Regions from separate parts of the Saccharothrix australiensis genome, predicted to be linked through region 1. Evidence: riboswitches for the same ligand, from Rfam matches in the RefSeq annotation. Region 1 holds a riboswitch; each other region holds the start of a gene.
What was found. A riboswitch is a leader RNA that binds a small molecule or an ion and turns the genes downstream of it on or off. The one in region 1 is predicted to bind cobalamin.
Positions count from the first base shown of each region.

Region 2: it holds a riboswitch for cobalamin, as region 1 does, so the genes downstream of both, C8E97_RS23075 (CbtB domain-containing protein) here and C8E97_RS18445 (prenyltransferase/squalene oxidase repeat-containing protein) in region 1, are expected to answer to the same signal.
Region 3: it holds a riboswitch for cobalamin, as region 1 does, so the genes downstream of both, cobN (cobaltochelatase subunit CobN) here and C8E97_RS18445 (prenyltransferase/squalene oxidase repeat-containing protein) in region 1, are expected to answer to the same signal.

Region 1 is NZ_RBXO01000001.1:4,272,596-4,280,341, forward strand. Features, by position in the region: gene C8E97_RS18425 (4-hydroxybenzoate 3-monooxygenase) at 1-988, shown strand, start outside; gene C8E97_RS18430 (PEP/pyruvate-binding domain-containing protein) at 1,153-3,513, opposite strand; gene C8E97_RS18435 (DMT family transporter) at 3,619-4,545, opposite strand; gene C8E97_RS18440 (cytochrome P450) at 4,792-6,057, opposite strand; cobalamin riboswitch at 6,135-6,273, shown strand; gene C8E97_RS18445 (prenyltransferase/squalene oxidase repeat-containing protein) at 6,364-7,653, shown strand; gene C8E97_RS18450 (hypothetical protein) at 7,650-7,746, shown strand, end outside.
Region 2 is NZ_RBXO01000001.1:5,461,440-5,469,185, reverse strand. Features, by position in the region: gene metH (methionine synthase) at 1-1,115, shown strand, start outside; gene C8E97_RS23085 (HAD family hydrolase) at 1,240-1,872, shown strand; gene C8E97_RS23080 (CbtA family protein) at 2,132-2,884, opposite strand; gene C8E97_RS23075 (CbtB domain-containing protein) at 2,905-3,084, opposite strand; cobalamin riboswitch at 3,116-3,290, opposite strand; gene C8E97_RS23070 ((2Fe-2S)-binding protein) at 3,734-4,414, opposite strand; gene C8E97_RS23065 (GNAT family N-acetyltransferase) at 4,684-5,994, opposite strand; gene C8E97_RS23060 (N-acetyltransferase) at 6,126-6,641, shown strand; gene C8E97_RS23055 (FAD-dependent monooxygenase) at 6,646-7,746, opposite strand, start outside.
Region 3 is NZ_RBXO01000001.1:2,773,804-2,781,549, forward strand. Features, by position in the region: gene C8E97_RS12875 (cobalt-precorrin-6A reductase) at 1-612, shown strand, start outside; gene cobJ (precorrin-3B C(17)-methyltransferase) at 702-2,300, opposite strand; gene C8E97_RS12885 (precorrin-8X methylmutase) at 2,297-2,917, opposite strand; gene C8E97_RS12890 (hypothetical protein) at 2,914-3,921, opposite strand; cobalamin riboswitch at 3,929-4,062, shown strand; gene cobN (cobaltochelatase subunit CobN) at 4,099-7,746, shown strand, end outside.

The sequences.
Region 1 (7,746 bases):
CCGGCTCGCCGAGCAGGGGCTCCGGCACGACGGCATCCACCTCCAGTGGCCCGGCGAGCGGCACCGCGTCGACTTCCGGGCGCTCACCGGCCGGTCGGTGTGGATCTACGGCCAGACCGAGGTCGTGAAGGACCTGCTCGCCGCGCGGGCCGACGCCGTGCACTTCGAGGTGTCGCGGACGGCGCTGCACGACGTCGACACCACACGGCCGAAGCTGTCCTTCGTCGCCGCTGACGGCGTCGCGCACGTGGTGGAGGCCGACGTCGTGGTCGGCGCGGACGGGTTCCACGGCGTCAGCCGGCCCACCGTCCCCGCGCCGCTGCGCCGCACCTGGGAGCGCGACTACCCCTACGGCTGGCTGGGCGTGCTCGCCGAGGTACCGCCGTCCACCGACGAGCTGATCTACGCCTGGCACCCGAACGGGTTCGCCATGCACAGCATGAGGTCGCCCAGCCTGAGCCGGCTCTACCTCCAGGTGGACCGCGGCGAACGCGTCGAGGACTGGTCGGACGACCGGGTCTGGGACGAGCTGCGCACCCGCCTGGGCCTGGACGGGTGGGCGCTCGCCGACGGGCCGATCCTGGACAAGGGCATCACGCCGATGCGGAGCTTCGTCAGCACGCCCATGAGGCACGGCCGGCTGTTCCTGGTCGGCGACGCCGCGCACATCGTGCCGCCGACGGGCGCGAAGGGCCTCAACCTCGCCGTGGCGGACGTCGCCGTGCTCACCGAGGCGTTGGGCGCGTTCTTCGCCGAGGGGCGGGCCGACCTGCTCGACAGCTACGAGGAGCGGGCGTTGCGGCGGGTCTGGCGGTGCACGCACTTCTCGTGGTGGATGACGTCCATGCTGCACACCTCCGGCGACGACCTGGACCGGCAGTTGCAGCTGGCCCAGCTCCGCTACGTGTGCTCGTCGGAGGCCGCCGCGACCAGCCTGGCGGAGAACTACGTCGGCCTGCCGCACGAACTCGCCGCGCGCGCGGGCTGACCGCTCGGCGGAACCGCGCCGGGTCCCGCGCGGGACCCGGCGCGGTTCCGCCGAGCGGGGTTCCGGCATGCGGTGGCTACGACATGCGGGTTCCCGGCGGGGCGAAGACGTGCCGAGCCCGCCCGCCCCCGCCGCGTCCGATCGGCGACGCCGGGCGGGCGGTCCTACTCCCCCGCGGCGCGCCCGCCGGGGTCGAGCCGTGTCACCGTGCCGCGCCCGCCGTCCACCCGGACGCGGTCGCCGGTGCGGATGCGGGTGGTGGCGTTGCCGCAGCCCACGACGGCCGGGATGCCCAGCTCGCGGGCCACGATCGCCGCGTGGGACAGCGGCGCGCCGACATCGGTCACCACCGCCGCCGCGCGCGGGAACAGCGGGGTCCAGCCGATGTTCGTCACGGTCGTCACCAGGACCTCCCCCTCCCGCAGGGCCGCGCCGTCCTCGACGGAGAGGAGCACCCGCGCCACGCCCTCGACGACGCCCGCCGCGCCGGGGAAGCCCGCGACCGCGGCGGGCGGCGGCGCGGCCGAGGCGTCGTGGACGTCCGTCCGCCGGTCCGGGTCCGCCGCCCACGCCTCCGGGTCGAAGCGGCCCCTGATCACCGTCGGGTACGGCGGCAGCGACCGGTAGCGCTCGTAGGCGCGGCGGCGGGCCGGTATCGCCGCGACCGGCCGCCGGTCGCCGTCGAGCACGGCGAGGGTTTCGGTCAGCGAGAGGAAGAACACGTCGTGGCCGGTGAGGTCGGCCGCCCGCACGAGGAAGGACCGCAGCACGCCGAACCCGCGCACCATCTCCGACCGGGCGCGCTCCCGGCCCCTGGTCGACTCGGCGAACGCCGCCAGCCGGCGACCGATCCGCGCCGCCCTCCGGGGGTGCGCGGCCACCAGCCGCCGCCACGCCGCGTCGCGGGCCGCCGCCTGCCGGGCCAGCAGGTCCTCCGGGTCGGGCCCGTCGGCGGCCGGCAGCCGGTCCAGCCACGCCGGGTCCTCGGCGGGCCTCGGCGCGGACAGCTCGTACTCGTCGGCGAACCGGTGGCCCCAGTCGCGCAGGTAGGTCTCGCGGTCGAGTTCGCCGCGCCGCAGCCGGGCCAGCGCGAGCACCGGCCCGAGGCTGGCCAGGTCGCCCGCCGCGCCGTGCGCGCCGGTCAGCAGCGCGGTCGCGTCCTGCTCGCCCACCAGCCGCACCAGCGTCCGCCGCAGCCGGGCGTCCGCGCCGACGACGCTGCGCGCGCCCGCGTCGTACACGCGGATGTCGTCGCGCAGCAGGGCGTCCAAGTCCGACTCCCACAGGGCGCGCAGCTCCGCCGGTGTGGTGGCGGCGGCGATGCGCGCCCGCAGGTGCGCGGCCCGCGCGGGCGCGGCGTCGATCAGGCCGCCGATGCGCTTGGCGTACTCGCGGTTCTGCCGGGCGAACGACGCCAGCGCGGCGACGGACGCGCGCACGACGGCGAGCCGGGGCATCGGCAGGCCCGGCACCACGACGCCCTCCGGGAGGCGGCCGAACACCCGCTCGGCGAGCCGCCGCGTCACACCGCCCAGCCCGACGGCCGTGCCGACGGCGAGCGCCGCGCTGAGGTTGAGGTAGAACCGGCCGCCGATGTTGCCCGTCGTGGGGTGCCCGCCGATCGCGGGCTGCGCGAGCACCTGCGCCGCCGACCAGGTGGCGGGCGTCATCACGCTGGGCACGGCTTCGCCGAGGTTCGCGCACGTCCACAGGTAGTCGCCGCGCAGGCTGTCGTTCCACACCTCCGCCAGCGCGGTGATCGGGCGGGCCTGGAGGATCGCGAACCGGCCGTCGTGCCGGGCCCACTCGACGTCCACCGGCACGCCGTACAGGTCCTGGACGCGGGCGCCCAGCGCGGCGAGTTCGAGCACCTGCCGCTCGTCGAGGACACCGCCACCGGACCGCACGTCGCCGTCGGACCGCACGACACCGCTGGACACCACGTAGGTGTCGGGTGTGACCTCGCCGGCGACCAGCGCCTCGCCGAGCCCCGGCGCGGCGTTGACCACGATCTCGTCGCGCGCGCCGGTCACGGGGTCGGCGGTGAACAGCACGCCCGCCGCGTCGGCGGGCACGAGTTCCTGCACCACCACGGCCATCGCCGCGTCGGTGACGCCGTTGCGGGCGCGGTAGGCCACGGCCCGCTCGGTCCACAGCGACGCCCAGCAGCGCTTCACCGCGTCCAGCACGTCCTCGCCGCGCACGTCCAGGACCGTGTCGTGCTGGCCCGCGAACGACAGGTCGGGCAGGTCCTCCGCGGTGGCCGAGGAGCGGACCGCCACCGGGCCGTCGGGCAGGGCGGCGAGGATCGCGGAGGCGATCACCGGCGGCACCGGTCGGGCCGCGAACCCCTCCGGGGTCAGGCCGTCGGCGAAGACCCGGTAGGCGTGCGTGGTGACGTGGAAGCCGCCGGGCACGGGCAGCCCCGCGCGCACGAGCGCCGCCAGCGACGCGCCCTTCCCGCCGACCGCGTCGAGGTCGGCCCCGGGGTCGTCCAGCGGCAGCACGAACGCGTCGGTCCCCATGTCGCGATCATGGCACGCCGTCCGGTCCGCCGTGGCGGATTCCGTTGTCCCGCACCGGTGCGGCGCGTGACCGCAGCCGACTGGGCTCGGCCGGGGCCGGCGGGCTCAGTCGCGGGCGGGACGGCTGTCGACGCGCTCGGGGACGGCCGGCCGCCGGTTCGCGGGCGTCGGCGTGCGCACGGCCCGCCCGGTCATCGCCACGCCGAGCAGGACGACCGCCATGCCAACGACGACGCGGGGCGTCAGCGGCTCGTCGAGCACGAGCGCGCCGAGCGCCACCGACACCACCGGCAGCAGGTAGCCGACCGTGGCGGCGCTCGTCGGCCCTTCGTCCTCGATGATCCGGTAGTTGAGGTAGAACGTGACGCCGGTCCCGAGGGTGCCGAGGACCACCACGGCGACCAGCGCGGTGGCGTTCGGGTGGGCGGGCTGCGACGCGGGCAGCGCGAGCGCGCCCAGACCGGTGGCGGTCAGCAGCTGCGCGGCGGAGATCGCGATCGGACCGCCGCGGCCGACGAGCGCGCGGCCCATGTAGGCGAACGCGACCGCGTAGCTGGCCGCGGCGGCCAGCAGCGCGACCGCGCCCCAGCTCAGGAGGCCGTGTTGCCGCCACGGCGCGAAGATCACCAGCACGCCGACGAACCCGAGGACGAGCCCGCCGACCCGGACGGGGGTCAGGCCGCGCTCGGCGCCCAGCAGCAGGCCGATCAGCAGCGCCCACAGCGGGGTGGTGGCGTTGAGGACGCCGGCGACCCCGGAGTCCACGGTCTGCTCGCCGATGCCGAACAGCAGGAACGGGAGCGCGTTGCAGAACAGCGCCGCGACGACGAGGCGCGCCCAGGTCGCCCGGTCGCGCGGCAGCCGCTGGCGGTGGACGGCCGCCAGGCCCAGCAGGACGGCCGCGCCCAGGGCGCAGCGGACCACCGCGATCTGGGCGGGCGTCAGCCCCGTCAGCGCGAGCTTGATCCACAGGAAGCCCGAGCCCCACAGGAGCGCCAGCACTCCCATCCGCGCCGCTGATCGGGTCGTCATGGTGTCCACGGTGCCGCAGGACGGGCTTCAAGAAAAGTTAAGACCGGTGGGACCGCGTTAAGCGCTACTTAATGATCGGAAGCCGGCGACTCCGCTTCCCCGCCGGGCGCACCGGGGCCGCGCCCTGACGACCCGGTGCCCACCGGGCGCACCGGGGACGCTCCGCTCCCCCGCCCACGCGCCGGGGAGGCGCGCCGAGTCGTGTCGGCGGGCCTCCCCGGCGGGCGGGCCGGCGTCGCGCGCCGGTCAGCGCGTGTGCACCATCAGCGAGTCCACGCCGTGCACGATCGACGCCGTCCGGAACGTCGGCCGTTCGTCGGCGAGCCGCAGGTTCGGGAACCGCCGCAGCAGCGCCGGGTAGGCGGCCCGCAGCTCCATCCGCGCCAGTTCCGCGCCGACGCACCGGTGCGCGCCGTACCCGAACGCCAGGTGCTGCGAGACCTTGCGCGCCGCGTCGAAGTCGAGCCGGTCCAGGCCCTCCCGGTTCGCGGCGCTCAGCGACACCACGACCACGTCGCCCTCGGCGATCCGCGCGCCGCCGATCTCCAGGTCGTGCTTGGCGAACCGGGGGAACGCCACCTGCACGACGCTGAGGTGGCGCAGCAGCTCCTCGACCAGCGGCGCGACGGCCTGGTCGTCGTCGCGCATCGCCGACCGCGCCGCCGGGTCGGTGATCAGGACGATCGCGCCCAGCGCCAGCATGCTCGCGGTGGTGTCGAACCCCCCGGTCAGGACACCGTCGGCCAGGCCGGCCAGCTCCTCGTCGCCGACCGCGTCGCCGTGCTCGCGGATGATCATGCCGAGCAGGCCGTCACCGGGCGAGCGGCGCTCCTTGCGGACGATCTTCTCCATGTACTTCAGCGACTCGGAGATCGCGCCCAGCGCCGAGTTCGCGCCGCCGAACAGGTCGAACCGCGCCGCCGCCAGCTCCTGGAACCGGGCGCGGTCCTCGTAGGGCACGCCGAGCAGCTCGCAGATCGTCAGCGAGGGGATCGGCAGCGCGAACTCCTTCACCAGGTCCACCGGTCCGTCGACGGCGGCCATCGCGTCCAGGCGCTCGGTGACGATCTCGTCGATGCGCGGCACCAGGCGCGACATCCGGCGCATGGTGAACTCCGGCGTCAGCAGCTTGCGCAGGCGCGTGTGGTCCGGCGGGTCGGCGAACCCGAGACCACCGGGGGTCTGCTCGATCCGCCCGACCGCCGCGCCGAGCCGCGCGTAATCATTACTGAACGCTTCTGTGTCGGAAAGCACTTTCCTCGCCTCGGCCTGGCCCGTGACCAACCACACGCGCACGCCGAACGGCACCGGCAACCGGTGCACCGGGCCGGCCTCGCTCATCCGCCCCAACTCGGCGGCCGGCACGACCCCATCCCGCTTCAACGGGACCAGCGCACGGTCCGGGAGCAGCGACAACGCCCTCGAACCGATCCTGCCCATGACCCACCGCGTCACCGAACGCCGTGCGACCCACGCCACCAATCCGTCGCGCACAGACGCCAGAGTCGCCATCCCAACACCCCTCTTCCCCAGGTTGATTCGAACGACGGTAACCGTACGTACGAGCGAACAGCATCGCGCCACAGGCGGATTGACAGCGCGTGGCCGGTGACAGACGATCGGCAATCGCGCATGAAACGGGGGAAGCCGGTCGGAATCCGGCGCTGACCCGCAACGGTAGGTCCCACGTGGACGAGCCCGAACACCCGCCGTGCGTGCACAGCTCCTGACACCGTCGAGGTCCACGGTGCGGAGTCCGGGGGAGGTCGGCGACGGCTGTCCGGGGTCCGCGCCCCTCGCGCCCGGAAAGGCCGCACCATGCCGTTGAGACGGACCGCAGCACTCGCACTGTCCGCCCTCGTCGCAGCGCCGGTCCTCGCCGCCGCGCCCGCCGCCGCCGAGCCCGTCACCACCGAGCCCGTCACCACTCGGGAGCCCGTGGCGGCCGCCGCCGGCTGGCTGGCCCGGCAACTGGTCGACGGCGAGCGGTTCGAGACCGTCATCGGGACGGACACCTACCCCGACCAGGGCCTGACCATCGACGCGCTGCTCGCGTTCGACGCGGCGGGCGTCGCGCAGGACAACGCGCGCAAGGCGCTCGCGTGGCTCGGGAAGCCCGAGGTCATCGGCGGCTACGTCACCGACGACCAGGGCTCCCGGTACGCCGGCGCGCACGCCAAGCTCGCGCTCGCCGTCCTGGCCCAGGGCGGGGACCCGACGGACTTCGGCGGCGTCGACCTGATCGCCGGGCTGACCGCCCTGCAGGCACCGTCCGGCCGGTTCACCGACCGGACGACGCCCCCGACCGACTACACCAACAGCTTCACGCAGTCCATCGCGGTGATCGCCCTGGAGCGGCACGACGCCGCGCCGGGCGTGGCCGTGGACTTCCTGGCGAACAGCGCCTGCCCGGACGGCGGGTTCCCGCTGAAGTTCGAGCAGCCGACCTGCACGTCGCAGGTCGACGCCACCGCGATGGCCGTGCAGGCGCTGCTCGCCGCGGGCCGCACCGCCACCGCCACCGAGGGCCTGGACTGGCTGGTGACCCAGCAGGCGGACGACGGCGGGTTCCGCGACAACGGGCTGCCCGGCGACCAGGGGACCACGAGCAACGCCAACAGCACCGGGCTGGCCGCGCAGGCGCTGCGCGTGGGCGGGCGCACCGCCGCCGCGGACCGGGCCGTCGCCCACCTCACCGGCCTCCAGGTCGGGTGCGGCGACGACCGGACGGCGGGCGCGATCGCCTACGACGGCGCCGGCTTCAAGCCGGGCAACGCCGTCCGCGCCACCACGCAGGCCGTCCTGGGCCTGTCCGGGGTGGGCCTCGCGGAGATCTCCTCGGCGGGCGACAAGCCCGCCGCGCCCGTGCTCGACTGCACGACCACCACCACGACGACCACGACGACCACCACGACGACGGAAGAGCCCGCTCCGTCCACTTCGGACACCACGCCCGCCGCGCCGGCCGCCGGCTCCGCCGGTGAGCTGGCCCGCACCGGCGTCGCCACCGGTCCGGCGCTGCTGCTCGGCGTGCTGCTGGTGCTGGCCGGTGCGCTGGCGATGGCGTTGGGGCGCAAGCGGTACACGACGGTGAAGGAGGAGCAGTGACGATCCGCAAGCTCTGGTCGGCCCTGGCGGTGCTGGCCGCCACCGGTGGCGCGCTGGTGGCGGTGTCGCCCGCCGCGCAGGCCGCGCCGTGCC
Region 2 (7,746 bases), 1.2 Mb from region 1:
GGCCGGTCCTGCTCGGCGGCGCGGCGCTGACCAGGGCGTACGTCGAGAACGACCTGACCGACCTGTACCTGGGCGAGGTGCGCTACGCGCGGGACGCGTTCGAGGGCCTGCGGCTGATGGACGCGATCATGGCCGCCAAGCGCGGCGAGTCGCCCGCGCCCGACCCCGAGGCCGAGCGCAAGGCCGCCGAGCGCAAGGCGCGGCGCGCCCGGTCGCTGCGCATCGCCGCCGAGCGCAAGGCCGCGCGGGAGGAGCCGCCCGAGGTGGGGCGCTCGGACGTGGCCGTGGACGTGCCGATCCCGACGCCGCCCTTCTGGGGCACCCGCGTGGTCAAGGGCGTGCCGCTGGCCGACTACTCGGCGATGCTCGACGAGCGGGCCACGTTCATGGGCCAGTGGGGGCTCAAGGGCTCGCGCGGCGGCGGACCCACCTACGAGGAGCTGGTCGAGACCGAGGGCAGGCCCCGCCTGCGGTACTGGCTGGACCGGCTGGCCACCGAGGGCGTGCTGGCGCACGCGGCGGTCGTCTACGGGTACTTCCCGTGCGTCTCCGAGGGCGACTCGCTGGTGGTGCTGACCGAACCGAGGCCCGACGCGCCCGAGCGGCTGCGGTTCACCTTCCCCCGCCAGAAGCGCGACCGCAGGCTGTGCCTGGCCGACTTCTGGCGGCCGCGCGAGTCCGGCGAGGTGGACGTCGTCGCGTTCCACCTGGTCACGATGGGGCAGGCGATCGCCGACCACGCCAACGAGCTGTTCGCCAAGGACGCCTACCGGGAGTACCTGGAGGTGCACGGACTCGGCGTGCAGCTGACCGAGGCGCTGGCCGAGTACTGGCACCGGCGCATCCGCGAGGAGCTGCGCTGGTCCGACGGCTCGCCGGTGGCGAGCGAGGACCCGGACGACGTCGAGGAGTTCTTCAAGCTCGGTTACCGGGGCGCCCGCTACTCGCTGGGCTACGGCGCGTGCCCGGACATGGAGGACCGGGTCAAGGTCGTGGAGCTGCTGGAGCCGGAGCGGATCGGCGTGCGGCTGTCGGAGGAGTTGCAGCTGCACCCCGAGCAGTCCACCGACGCCTTCGTGGCGCACCACCCCGAGGCGAAGTACTTCAACGCGTGACCGCGCACGCCCGGCCCCGCCCTCGCGGCGGGGTGACCGGGCGTGCGCCGCGCGGATCGACCGGCAAGTACGGGTGGTGGACGTGGAGAGGTGCGCGGTGAACGTCGAAGCGGTGCTGTGGGACATGGACGGCACGCTGCTGGACTCGGAGAAGCTGTGGGACATCCCGCTCTACGAGTTCGCGGAGAAGCTGGGCGGCACGCTGTCGTTGGCGACGCGGCAGGCGATGGTCGGGTCGAACGTGCCGACCACGATGGCGCTGCTGTTCGCCGAGGTGGGCGTCACGCCGACCGAGGAGGAGACGGCGGACGGCGCGGCCTGGATCATGCGCCGCACCGAGGAGGTGTTCCGCGAGGGGCTGCCGTGGCGGCCGGGCGCGCGGGACGCACTGCGGGCCGTCCGCGCGTCGGGCGTGCCGATGGCGCTGGTGACGTCCACCGAGCGGGGGCTGACCGAGGTCGCCCTGGACACCATCGGGCGGGACCTGTTCGACGTGACCGTGTGCGGTGACGAGGTGGAGGGCCGCAACAAGCCCCTGCCCGACCCGTACCTCAAGGCGGCGCGGCTGCTGGGGGTGGACGCCTCGGCGTGCGTGGCGGTCGAGGACTCGCCGACCGGTGTCGCGTCGGCGGTCGCGGCCGGGTGCACCGTCCTGGTCGTGCCGTGCGACGTGCCGGTGCCGTCGGGGGAGCGGCGGGTCTTCCGCGAGTCCCTGGTCGGGGTCGACCTCGACGTGCTGACCGCGCTGCGCGCCTGACCCCGGCACGCCCGTGGCCCGATGCCGGCCCCGGAGCGGGTGCCGCGAGGCGTGCCGTGCCGTGCCGAGGTGTTGCCGTGCCGAGGTGTTGCCGTGCCGAGGTGTTGCCGTGCCGCCGCGCCGGCCTGCCTTGGGCGGCGGAATGGTGTCGTCGTGCCGGAAGGCGTTGTCGTGCCCCGGCGGGTGCGATCCCGCCCAGGGCACGACGAGCCTGGCGCGCGTCCGGTCCAGGGCAAGACCAGCCCGGCGCGCGTCCCGGTCAGGCCGGGACAGCGCCCTCCCGCACCTTGTCCGCGCGCACCGCCGGGTCGACCAGCAACCCGAACACCACGCCCAGCCCGAGCCACAGCGTGGCCGTCTCGGCGAGCGACGCGAGCCGGAACTCCCACAGGACGGCGCTCGGCATGTCCGCCGGTATCGCGTCCGGCGGCGCGGGGAACACCAGCAGGAGCAGCGTGCCCGCCGCGACCACCGCCAGCGCCACCACCGTCGACCGCACCGGCCCGCTCAGGTGGCCCAACCGGGACGCCAGCAGGCTCGCCCCGGCCACCACCAGCAGACCGGCCGCGATCAGCCCCAGGTAGAGCACCGTCCGGTACCCGACCGTCGCCGGGTCGCCCACCGCTGGCGGGTTGGCCGGGTACTTGACCGCCGGCAGCAGCGCCGCCGCCCCGAACACCGCCGCCGCCAGGGACACGCTGCGGCTGAACGGCGGCCGACCGGCGAACCACCGGCGGGACCCGGCGTACGCGGTGGCGAACAGCGCGCCCACCGCCAACCCGACGATCACCGCCGCCAGGACGCCACCGACGAGCTGCGCGCCCCGACCGACCAGTTCACCGTGGTCGTGCCCGCCCGACCCGGCCGGTTCGGCCGCGGCACGGGCCTCCTCGACCGCCAGCGCCGCGCGGATCGGCACCTCCACGACGACGAGTCCGACCAGGCCCGCGAGCAGACCGGCGACACCACCCGCGCCGATGCCGCGCAGCAACACGCTCCGATAGTCGTCCACGTGGCTGTTCACGGCAGGCCCTAGTGGCACGGGACGCCGAGCGCGTGCCGCCCGTCGTGGAAGAACTCGTGCAGCGCCTCGGCGGAGTGGCCGAGCGCCAGGCCGTTCTCCTGGAGGACCAGCCAGGTGACGACCAGTGCGACCAGCGCGACGGCGTAGGCCCACCGGGGTAAGCGAAGGGGATGTGCGGGGCTCGTCATGACGGCCTCCTCCATACCTCGTGGAAGGTCAACAACAACGCGCGCCGCGGCCGGTCTCCTGACTCCCGGATCGACACCGTCCCCGCGTCTTCCCAGCCGCAGGCGCGGCCAGTGACGTGCTCGGCGAGTTGGCTTCCCGGTCACAGTGGCGAGGACCGCGCCGGATTCCCACCGGCTTCCCGTCCACCGCGGCGCTGGAACCGTAAGTGCCCGCGACCGTCCGGCACAACCGGCCAGACGAGTTGTCATCCACCCGGCCCCGACTACCACCCGCAGGCGAACCTGCCTCGGAAAACGAGCCGGACACCCGCGCCCGGCACCGAGTTCGAGGGCACCCGACAGCGCACCCGGCACCGCGTTAGGGGCGCGCGGGCAACCGCGCCCGGTACCGCGTTCGAGGACGCGCGGCACCGCGCCCGGCACCGCGTTCGGGGGCGCGCGGCAGTGCGTTCGAGGGTGTCTCGGCCCACCGTCGGCGCGGCTCGGGACCCCAGTGGGATCGACGCCGGTGTCCAGTGCCCGGAGCACTGCGCTGAAGCCCCGACCGGAACACACCGGCCGGCAACCGAGCGCGCTCCCGACCCCAGCGGAAACCGAGTGCCGCTCCCGGCCTCGCCGGAACCGGGCGACGTTCCCTACCTCGTCGGGCTCACCGCGCGGGCAGAGGGCAGTCGCCGCACGTCCCACCGCCGTCGACGCGGTAGTAGAGGCAGCAGCTGCGCCGCCGGAACACGACCTCGCCGGGGAACGGGATGAACTCGCCCGAACCGCGCAACGGCGGATCGCCCAACAGCCGGGCACCCAAAGCGAGGCAGTCCTCGACCGACGCGACACCGCTGCGCCCGACCGTCCGCAACGCGCCGGCGATGGAGGACGCCGCGTTGCCCCACAACAACCCGCGGGCGACCGGCACGACCTCGCGGATCGCCGCCACCACCGGCTCCAACGACTCGACGACACCCACGCCGGCGACCGGCTCCGCGATCCGCACGCGCAGCCCGTCCGGCCCGTAGCGCCACCACAGGTTGCCGGGCCGGATGTCCGGGGCCACCCCGCCGACGGCGTGGGCGGCCACCGTCGGGCACAGCAGCCGAGCCGTGAAGCTGAGGAAGAACAACGACGCGGCGACCCGGTCCTCCCCGGTCCGGTACCGCTCGGCGATGGCCTCCACCGTGCGCGGCAACGCCGACCCGTCGAGCAACGCGTCGCCGGGCAGCCAACCATCACCGCCTGGACCGGTCCCGGGTGGCCGACCGACGTCCAGGGCGAAGAACGGGCTGAGGCCGCGGACCTGGCGCAGGGTGGACAGCACGGAGGCGTAGTCGGTCACGTGGCCAGTCTGCCGCCGTGGGCCTGCGAGGGGCGGGGCGGACCCTTCATTCGGGCGGCGTGCACGCGCACAGGGCGAATCGGTGCGTGAGGAGCCGGTGAGCCGGTGTGGAGCGAACCGGCGGCGACCGAACCGGCGCGGACCGAACCGGCGCGGAACGAACCGGCGCGGGCGAGTGGCACCGACTGCGCGGGGTGGTGTGGTGCCGCACCGGACGCCGGGTTGTCCGCGTGTGGCATGGGTCTGTAATCGGAGCGCGCGGCTCCCGGTCACGGCATGTAGAAGGTCAGCAGGTCGCTGCGCACGGGTGGGAAGAGGGTGTGCATCAGGTCCGCGTTCGGGCCGGGGTAGACGTCGGCGAACCTCGCCGTCAGACCGCGCAGCCCGTGCGGGCCGAACAGCAGCGACGGCAGGAGGTCCGGGGCCACGCCCGCGCCACCCGCCGCGCCGGGGGCCTGCATGGTGCCGCCGGCGACGACCGGACCCACCTCGCCGGCCCGGTAGGGCAGGCGGACGTGGGAGCGGTAGAACGACACGACCGCCTCGCCCTCCGCGTCGGCGAACGGCGACCCGGCCAACCTCCGCCCGAACACCGGGCGCAGGTGTTCCAGCAGCGCCACCGGATCGGCGACGCGCACGTAGTACGACTGCGCGTCTTCCGGCGCCGGCCCGAGGAACGGCTCCAACGCGTCCCCACCCACCGTGCCGGGACGCTCGTTCGCACTCGTCGCCCCGGTGTGCGCGAGCAGCGCGTGCACGGCAGCGGCGTCCACCGCAGCCACGTCGCACAGCCGCACGCCCTCGTGCGGAGGCGTCGACCGAGCGGTGCCGACCGGCACGCCGTCGCGCTCCACGAGCCACTGCGTGCTGCCGTCACGGGCCACGAGCCAGCGCCACAACGGAGCCGAGTGCGGCATCCACAGGTCGGCGCGTGCCTGCTCGGCGGCTTGGAGCCGCGCCATCGCGGGGATGTCGTCCGCTGTGGCCTCCCGCACGGTGTCACGCGGGGCGGCTGCCCGCATCGTGTCGGATGTCGTGCCCTGTGCAGCGCCGTCCTGTGCCGCGTCGTCCTGTGCCGCGCCGCGGGCGGTTTCCCGTTCCGTGTCGGGCGCGGCCTTCCCCGTCGCGGCGGGTGAGGGCGGCGGTGCGCCGACCACCGGCCGTTCCGGCGCGATCGGGATCGCGTAGGTGTAGCCGAACTGCCGGTAGAAGTACGGGATGCCGAGCATCACGTTCACCAACTGCCCGCGCGCCGCCGAACGCTCGTGCGCCCACCCCATCAACGCCCGGACCAGCCCGCGCCCCTCGTAGTCGCGGTGGGTGGCGACCAGTTCGACCTGCCCGGCCGGGATCTCCACACCGCCCAGGACGAGCGTCTCGTCCAGGAGGGTGGCGGTGGACACCACGCGGTCACCGTCCACGACGACCGCGCACGCCTCCCACCCGGCGTCCGGGTCCTCGACGACGAGCCGGTGGTCCACCGCGTCGGCCGGCTCGCCGCGCTCGGTCAGCAGCGCGCCGATCTGGTCGAGGTCACGTGGCTCCGCGGTGCGCAGCACCAGTCCATCGGACAGGGTCATCGGTGCAGTGTCGAGGTCCTCCTTTCGTCGTGCCACTGGTTTTCGGTGGACATCGCCGCCGGCCTGTCGGGAGACGGGCCGGCGGCGAACTCGTTTGGTGGCTCGGACACGGCTGACGCAGAATCCCGCCCATGTCCTGGCTGCCGTCCGACTACACCCACCCCACCCGCGTCGACCTCGGCACGGGCCACCACCTCAGGCCGATCCGGGAGTCCGATGTGGACCTCGACTACCCGGCCGTCATGGGGTCGAGGGAGCGGTTGTGGTCGTTGTTCGGCGAGCAGTGGCACTGGCCGCCCGCGACGATGACCTACGAGCAGGACCGCGCCGACCTCGCCCGCCACGAGCGGGAAGCCGAGGCGCACCAGTCGTTCAACTACGCCCTGTTCGACAACGACGAGACGGCCCTGCTCGGCTGTGTCTACCTCGACCCGCCGGGGAGCGGGTCGGTGGGCAGCAGTGGTTCGGTGGGTAGCGGTTCGGCAGGCAGTGGTTCGGCGGGGGTTGGGTTGGTGGAGGACGCGCTCATCGCGTGGTGGGTCGTGGACGAGTACGTCGGCACCGACCTCGAACGGGCGCTGGACGCCTTCGTCCCGCGGTGGATCGCGCGCGACTGGCCTTTCACCCGACCCCGGTTCGGGCTCTGAGCGCTCACCCGTACGACGGCGCGGGAACCTCGCGCGGGTCGCCGAACCACCTCCCCAGGGCCTTGACCAGCTCCTCGGGGTCTCCGCCCGCCCAGGCCACGTAGCCGTCCGGTCTGACGAGCACCGCCTCGGCGGGTGGCGCGGGTGTCGTGGTGGTGACGACGTCCACGCGGTCCGTCCACGGGGTGGCTCGCGCACGCAGGTCGGCGCGATCGGCGAAGTCGAAGAGCAGCGGGCGGCCCGTTCGGCACACGTGCGCGACGCGCGTGGTGCCGGACAGCGGGAGGTCGGGCATCCAGCGCCCGATCAGCGGGTGCGTCGACGTGCCCATGTCGTAGACGGTGTCCGCGCCCGACATCAGGTCGGAGAGGCGGCGGATCGCGGGCTCGTCCTGGAGGAGTTCGGTGAGGACGTCGCGCAGCGCGGTGATGTTCGGGCCTTCCGCGAGCAGGGCCATCTGGGCCCGGCTGTGGGTGATGACGCGTTGGCCCACCGGCCTGCGCTCCGACTCGTAGGTGTCGAGCAGGCCCGGCGGCGCCCAGCCGTCGATCTCGGCCGCCAGTTTCCACCCCAGGTTGAGCGCGTCCTGGAGGCCCAGGTTGAGACCGGGGCCGCCGACCCCGGAGTGGACGTGGGCCGAGTCGCCCACCAGGAGCACCCGGCCCACGCGGTAGCGGTCGGCCAGGCGGGAGTTCGTGCCCTCGGCCCGGCGGTTGAGCGCCGACGGGTGGCCGCCGCGCGGTTCGCTCATCGGCAGCTCGACACCCAGCACCCGCCGCGCGGCCGCGCGCAGCTCGTCCAGCGGCATCTCGTCGGTGTTGGTCAGGCCGGTGCCGCCCCGCTCGATCATGGCGATGCGGTAGATGCCCGGCTGGAACATGGCGAACGCGAAGACGCCGCGCTCGGTGCGGTGGAAGGTGCCGGGCCACAGGACGCCCAGGCCGGGCACGTCGAGCCGGCCCGTGGCGTGGTCGGCGACCGGCTCGTGGATCACCACCTGGCCGGTGCGGTGGGTGAAGCCGTCGTCGGTGACGCCGGGGAACCCGATGCCGGCGCGTTTGCGGATCACGCTGTGGCCGCCGTCCGCGCCCACGACGTAGCGGGC
Region 3 (7,746 bases), 1.5 Mb from region 1:
GGCGAGGTGCGCGTCGGCGGGTTCGGCGGGGTGCCCGGCCTGGTGGCCTACCTGCGGGCGGAACGGGTCGACGCCGTGGTGGACGCGACGCACCCGTTCGCCGACCGCATCACGGCCAACGCGCTCGCGGCGACCGCCGAAGTGGGCGTGCCGTTCCTGGTGCTGCGCCGCCCCGGCTGGGCGGAGGGCGAGGGCGACCGCTGGACGTGGGTCGACTCGGTGGCCGAGGCGGCGGCGGTGGTCGGCGCGCGGCGCGCGTTCGTCACCACGGGGCGGCAGGCGCTCGGCGCGTTCGCGTGCGGCGTGGCGCGGGTGGTGGACCCGCCCGAGGAGCCGACCGCGCTGGACGTCGTCCTCGACCGCGGCCCGTACACCGTGGCGGGCGAGGTGGGGCTGATGCGCCGGCACGGCGTGGAGGTGCTGGTCACCAAGGACAGCGGTGGGGCGATGACCGCCGCGAAACTCGTCGCCGCCCGACGCCTCGGCCTGCCGGTGGTGGTCGTGCGCCGGCCGCCCGCGCCGGACGCGCCGACCGTGCCGACGGTCGACGAGGCGCTGGCCTGGCTCGCGGCGGTCGGCGGGTGGGACGCCGGCCCCGCTCACGGCGGGTAGCGGGGTGCCGGGCCGCGGCGTGCCGGCGGACGGCCCACGCCGGCGCCGGACGGGGTGCCTGCCCCGCGTGACCGGCACCCCGGACCGGCTCACCCCGGGTAGCGGCGAGGGGTGAACACCGTTCCCCGGTCCGTGCGCCGGGTCTGCGAGGACCCGACCAGGAGCAGGCACCGCATGTCCACGGCGGCCGGGTCGAGGTCGGCCAGCCGCACCACCCGGACGGTCTCCTCCGGCCCGCCGACGTCCCGCCCGATCACCACGGGCGTGTCGGGTGACCGGTGGCGCAGCAGCAGGTCGCGGGCCGCCTCCACCTGCCAGGTGCGGCTGCGCGACGCCGGGTTGTAGATCGCGAGCACCAGGTCGGCCCCGGCGGCGGCCTCCAACCGGCCGGCGATGACGTCCCACGGCTTGAGCCGGTCCGACAGCGACACCACGCAGTAGTCGTGGCCCAGCGGCGCGCCGACCCGGCTGGCGACGGCGTGCGCGGCGGTCAGGCCGGGCAGCACCCGCACCGGGACGTCGGCGAACTGCTCCTCGGCGGCGACCTCCAGCACGGCGCTGGCCATCGCGAACACGCCGGGGTCGCCGGACGACACGACCGCGACCCGCCTGCCGCGCCGGGCCAGGTCCAGCGCGAACGCGGCCCGCTCGGACTCGACCTTGTTGTCCGAGGCGTGCCTGCGCTGCCGGGGGCCGGTCGTGACGCGGTCCAGGTAGGTGACGTACCCGACGAGGTCGTCGGCGGCGGCCAGCGCGTCACGCGCCTCGGGGGTGAGCCACTCGGGACCGGCCGGGCCCAGGCCGACGACGACCACCTCGCCGGCACCCGCCCGCGCGCCTTCCGCGTCCGCCCGCGAGTTCCCCGCACCGGCCCGTGCGGCGTGCGCGTCAGCCCGTGCGGCGTGCGCGTCGATCCGTGCGGCGTGCGCATCGGCTTGTGCGGCGTCGCCGTCGGCCCGCACGCCGTTCCCCGCCACCGGGCCGGCCTTGCTGGGCAGCAGGGCGAGCGAGAAGTACGGCACGCCGTCGGCGTCCACTTCGGACAGCGGCGCGGTGCGCTGCTTGCCCGTCGTCGCCCGCTCCACGTACCACGCCTCGGCCAGCCGCCCGGACCGCTCCAGCGCCGCCCGCACGGTCGGGAACGTGCGGCCCAGCTTCATCACCGCCACCGGGTCCCCGCCCGCCAGGTGCTCCGCCAGCACCTCCGCCGGCAGCGTGCCGGGCAGCACGGTCAGCACCTCGTCCCGCTCCACCAGCGGCCTGCCGAGCACGGCCGCGCCGGCGCTCACCGACGTCACACCGGGCACGACCTCCGCCGGGTAGCGGTCCGCCAGCCGCTTGTGCAGGTGCATGTACGAGCCGTAGAAGAACGGGTCGCCCGCGGCCAGCACCACCACCGTCCGGCCCGCGTCCAGGTGGGCGGCCAGGCGGGCGGCGCTCTCCGCGTAGAACGCGTCGATCTCGCCCTGGTAGTCGTCGGAGTCCTCGGTCGTCACCGGGTAGACGAGCTGCTCCTCGACCTGGTCGCCGCGCAGGTAGGGCTCGGCGATCCGGCGCGCCACGCTGCGGCCGTGCCGCGCGCTGTGGAACACGACGACGTCCGCCTCGCCGATCAGGCGCGCGGCCTTGACCGTCACCAGTTCGGGGTCGCCCGGACCCACTCCGACGCCGTACAGCCTGCCGGTCATTCTTCCTCGCTCGCGATCGCGTTGACGGCCGCCGCGGTCATGGCGCTGCCGCCACGCCGCCCGTGCACGACCAGGTGCTCCAGGGCGCTCTCCGCCAGTGCCTGCTTGGACTCGGCCGCGCCGATGAAGCCGACCGGGATGCCCAGCACGGCCGCCGGCTTCGGCGCGCCCGCCGCGACGAGGTCGAGCAGGTGGAACAGCGCGGTCGGCGCGTTGCCGATGGCGACCACCGCGCCGCCGAGCCGGTCGCCCCACAGCTCCAGCGCGGCGGCGCTGCGGGTGTTGCCCAGCTCGGCCGCCAGCGCGGGCACGCGCGGGTCGCCCAGCGCGCACAGCACCTCGTTGTCCGCGGGCAGCCTGCGCCGGGTGACGCCCGAGGCGACCATCTGCGCGTCGCACAGGATCGGCGCGCCGGCCAGCAGCGCCTCCCGCGCGGCGGACACGACGCCGGGCGAGTACGCGAGGTCGCGGACCAGGTCGACCATGCCGCAGGCGTGGATCATCCGCACGGCGACCCGCGCGACGTCCGCCGGCAGCCCGGTCAGGTCCGCCTCGGCGCGGATGGTGGCGAACGAGCGGCGGTAGATCTCCGCGCCGTCCTTGATGTAGCTGGTCACCTGATCTCCTCGTACCCGTCGCCGGTCGCGACGAACTCCACCACGTCGCCCGCCGGGCGACCACACCGCCGCGCGCAGCCCGACCAGTGCACCGGGCCGGTGTGCGGCGTGCCGATCCACCTCGCCGCGTCCGCCCGGACGTCCGCGAGCGACTTCGCGCAGCCGGGCCGCCCGGTGCACGCGCTGACCCCGTGCCACGGCGAGCCGGGGTCGGTGAACAGGCCGGACGTGTCCGCGCCCGCCGGCACCACCAGGCTCCGCCACGGCGTGAGCCGCACCGGCACGCCCGCGAGCAGCCGCGCGTCGAGCCTGCCCAGCGGCACGCCCGCCACCACCCGGTCGCCGACCGGGCCCGGTGCGACCGGGATCACAGCCGGGGCAACGGCATCCGGTCCTGGCACGCCCAGGGCGGCCGTGATCTTCCGCACACCGCCGTCCACTTCGGACAGCCGCCACGCGGTGCCGCGCGACCGCTGGAACAGCCGCGCGGCCTCGACCACGGCGGCCACCGGGTCCGCCACGCGGAGCCCGCTGTCCCGGCCGGCCAGGAACAACGCGTCGCCGACGAGCCCGACGTCACCGCCCAGGCCGCTCACCGCCGCACCCACCGTGACCAGGAAGCGGCCCGGCAGGTCGGCCAGTTCGGGAACCCGACACAGCGCCCGGTCGAGCGCGTCGACCAGGTCCTGGTTGTCCTCCAGCGGCGCGGCGACGATGTTGCGCACCCGCTCGTGGGTCAGCGAGGGCAGCAGCCCGGCGTCGCGCAGTCGCGCGCCCAGCTCGTGCTCCGCGCCCGGTGCCAGGCCCCTGATCTGCACGTTCGCCCGCGAGGTCAGTTCGAGCCACCCGTCGCCGAGGTCCAGCGCGGCGCTGCGCAGCGCGTCGAACCGGTCCGCCGACAGGGTGCCGCCGGGCACCCGGACGCGGGCCAGCCCGCCGTCGGCGGCCCGGTGCACGTCGACCGCGCCGGGGCAGGCGTCGGGGCGTTCACGGTCCTGGGGCATGGGCTGGATGCTAACGGCCCGTTAGGGTGAGATCCGAACGGCGAAGCAACAGGAGGAAGCCGGTGCGAATCCGGCGCGGTCCCGCCACTGTCACCGGGTGCGAGCCCGGAAGTCAGGAACTCCGCCCGCCGTCCCCTACGACCTGGGGCGAGGACCCCCGAGGGATGGAGCCCGCACGTGATCCTGCTGTTGTCGACCTCCGACACCGACCTGCTGTCCGCCCGTTCCAGCGGCGCCGACTTCCGGCTGGGCAACCCCGCCCGGCTCGCCGCGGACGACCTGCCCGACCTGCTGGAGGGCGTCGACCTGGTGGTCGTGCGCATCCTGGGCGGGCGGCGGATGTGGGAGGAGGGGCTGGACCTGCTGCTGGCCGGTCCCCGTCCGGTGGTGGTGCTGGGCGGTGAGCAGAACCCCGACGCGCCGCTGATGGAGCTGTCGACGGTGCCGGGCGGCGTCTGCGCGGAGGCGCACGCCTACCTGGCGCACGGCGGTCCGGCGAACCTCGCCGAGCTGCATAAGTTCCTGTCGGACACGGTCCTGCTGACCGGCTTCGGGTTCGCGCCCCCGCGGCCCGCGCCGACGTGGGGCGTCCTGGAACGCCCGGCGCGGGCCGACCGGTCCGACGCCACCCGCGCGGACGGCGGCCGTTCCGGCGACGACCGCACCACCGACAGCGACACCACCGACAGCGACACCACCGGGAGCGCCACCACCGGCGGTCGCACCGCGGGCGGCTCCGACCGCGGTGAAGGCCCCGTGATCGCCGTCCTGTACTACCGGGCGCACCACGTCGCCGGCAACACCGCGTTCGTGCACGCCCTGTGCGACGCGATCGAGGCCAAGGGCGGGCGTCCGCTGCCGGTGTACTGCGCGTCGCTGCGCACGGCGGAGCCGGAACTGCTCGCCGAGCTGGCCAAGGCCGACGCGCTGGTCGTGACCGTGCTGGCGGCGGGCGGCACGAACCCCGCCACCGCCTCGGCGGGCGGCGACGACGACGCGTGGGACGTGGGCGCGCTCGCCGCGCTCGACATCCCGATCCTGCAAGGGCTCTGCCTCACCAGCAGCCGCGCGGCGTGGGACGAGAACGACGACGGCCTCTCCCCGCTGGACACCGCGACGCAGGTCGCGATCCCCGAGTTCGACGGCCGCATCATCACGGTCCCGTTCTCCTTCAAGGAGATCGACGAGGACGGGCTCACGGTCTACGTGGCCGACCCGGAACGCGCGCTGCGCGTCGCCGGCATCGCCGTCCGGCACGGCAGGCTGCGGCACATCCCGCCCGCCGAGCGCCGGGTCGCGGTGATGCTCTCGGCGTACCCGACCAAGCACTCCCGCATCGGCAACGCGGTCGGCCTGGACACCCCCGCCAGCGTCGTGCGGCTGCTCAAGGCCCTGCGGGACAACGGTTACGACATCGGCGACGACCTGCCCGGCGTGGCGAACCTGGACGGTGACGCCCTGATCCACGCGCTGATCGCGGCGGGCGGCCAGGACGCCGACTGGCTGACCGAGGAGCAGCTCCAGGGCAACCCCGTCCGCCTGCCCGCCGCCCGGTACCGCGAGTGGTACCGGACGCTGCCCGAGGACGCCCGCGCCGACATGGAGCAGCACTGGGGCGAGGCTCCCGGCGAGCTGTTCGTGGACCGCTCGAAGGACCCCGACGGCGAGATCGTGCTGGCCGCGCTGCGGTCGGGCAACGTCGTCGTGATGGTCCAGCCGCCGCGCGGCTTCGGTGAGAACCCGATCGCGATCTACCACGACCCCGACCTGCCGCCGAGCCACCACTACCTGGCCGCGTACCGGTGGCTGGAGGCCGAGTTCGGCGCGGACGCCGTGGTGCACGTCGGCAAGCACGGCAACCTGGAGTGGCTGCCCGGCAAGACGGTCGGCATGTCGGCGGGCTGCGGCCCGGACGCGGCGCTGGGCGACCTGCCGCTGATCTACCCGTTCCTGGTCAACGATCCGGGCGAGGGCACGCAGGCCAAGCGCCGCGCGCACGCCACCCTGGTCGACCACCTGGTGCCGCCGATGGCCCGCGCCGACAGCTACGGCGACATCGCGCGCCTGGAGCAGCTGCTGGACGAGCACGGCAACATCGCCGCGATGGACCCGGCCAAGCTGCCCGCCATCCGGGCGCAGATCTGGACGCTGATCCAGGCCGCGAAGCTCGACCACGACCTGGGCATCTCCGACCGGCCGCACGACGCCGAGTTCGACGAGCTGATCCTGCACGTCGACGGCTGGCTGTGCGAGGTCAAGGACGTGCAGATCCGCGACGGCCTGCACGTGCTCGGCGAGGCCCCGACCGGCGAGACGCGCGTCAACCTCGTCCTGTCGATCCTCCAGGCCAAGCAGGTCTGGGCGGGCCAGGTCGCCGCGCTGCCGGGGCTGCGGGAGGCGCTGGGCCTCGCCGACGACACCCGCGCGTCCACCGACGCCGTGGAGGCGCGGGCGCGGGCGCTGGTGCAGGCGATGGAGGAGGCCGACTGGGACCCGGCGGTCGCCCGGACGCTGACCGACTCCGAGGACGTGGCGCGCATCCTGGAGTTCGGCGCGCGCGAGGTCGTGCCGCGGCTGGCGCGCACCACCGACGAGATGACCAACGTGCTGCACGCGTTGAACGGCGGCTACGTGCCGGCGGGGCCGAGCGGTTCCCCGTTGCGCGGCTTGGTGAACGTGCTGCCGACGGGCCGCAACTTCTACTCCGTCGACCCGAAGGCCGTGCCGTCGAAGCTGGCCTGGGAGACCGGCCAGGCGATGGCCGACTCGCTGCTGGAGCGCTACCGCGCCGACACCGGCGAGTGGCCCGCGTCGGTCGGCCTGTCGGTGTGGGGCACCAGCGCCATGCGGACCGCCGGCGACGACATCGCGGAAGTGCTGGCCCTGCTGGGCGTGCGACCGGTGTGGGACGACCAGTCGCGGCGGGTGACCGGCCTGGAGGTCGTGCCCCTGGCCGAGCTGGGCCGACCGCGCGTCGACGTCACGGTGCGCATCAGCGGCTTCTTCCGCGATGCCTTCCCGCACGTGGTGGCGCTGCTCGACGACGCCGTCCAGCTCGTCTCCGGTCTCGACGAGCCCGCCGAGGACAACTTCGTCCGGGCGCACGCGGAGGCCGCGCTGGCGGAGCACGGCGACCGGCGGCGCGCCACCATGCGCATCTTCGGCTCCAAGCCGGGCGCGTACGGCGCGGGCCTGCTGCCGCTGATCGACAGCCGGAACTGGCGCGACGACGCCGACCTCGCCGAGGTGTACGCGGTGTGGGGCGGCTACGCGTACGGTCGCGAACTGGACGGCGTGGCGGCGCGGACGGACATGGAGAGCGCCTACAAGCGCATCGCCGTCGCGGCGAAGAACATCGACACGCGCGAGCACGACATCGCCGACTCGGACGACTACTTCCAGTACCACGGCGGCATGGTGGCGACCGTCCGGGCGCTGACCGGCAAGGCGCCCGCCGCCTACGTCGGCGACAGCACGCGGCCCGACGCGGTGCGCACCCGCACCCTGCACGAGGAGACCAACCGGATCTTCCGCGCACGGGTGGTGAACCCGCGCTGGCTGGCCGCGATGCGCAGGCACGGCTACAAGGGCGCGTTCGAACTCGCCGCGACCGTCGACTACCTGTTCGGCTACGACGCGACGACGGGCGTCGTCGCCGACTGGATGTACGAGCAGCTGACGGCCAGCTACGTGCTGGACCCGGAGAACCGGAAGTTCCTCTCCGAGTCGAACCCGTGGGCGCTGCACGGCATCGCGGAGCGCCTGCTGGAGGCGGCGGACCGGGGCCTGTGGGAGCACCCGGAGGCGCAGACGCTGGAGGCGCTG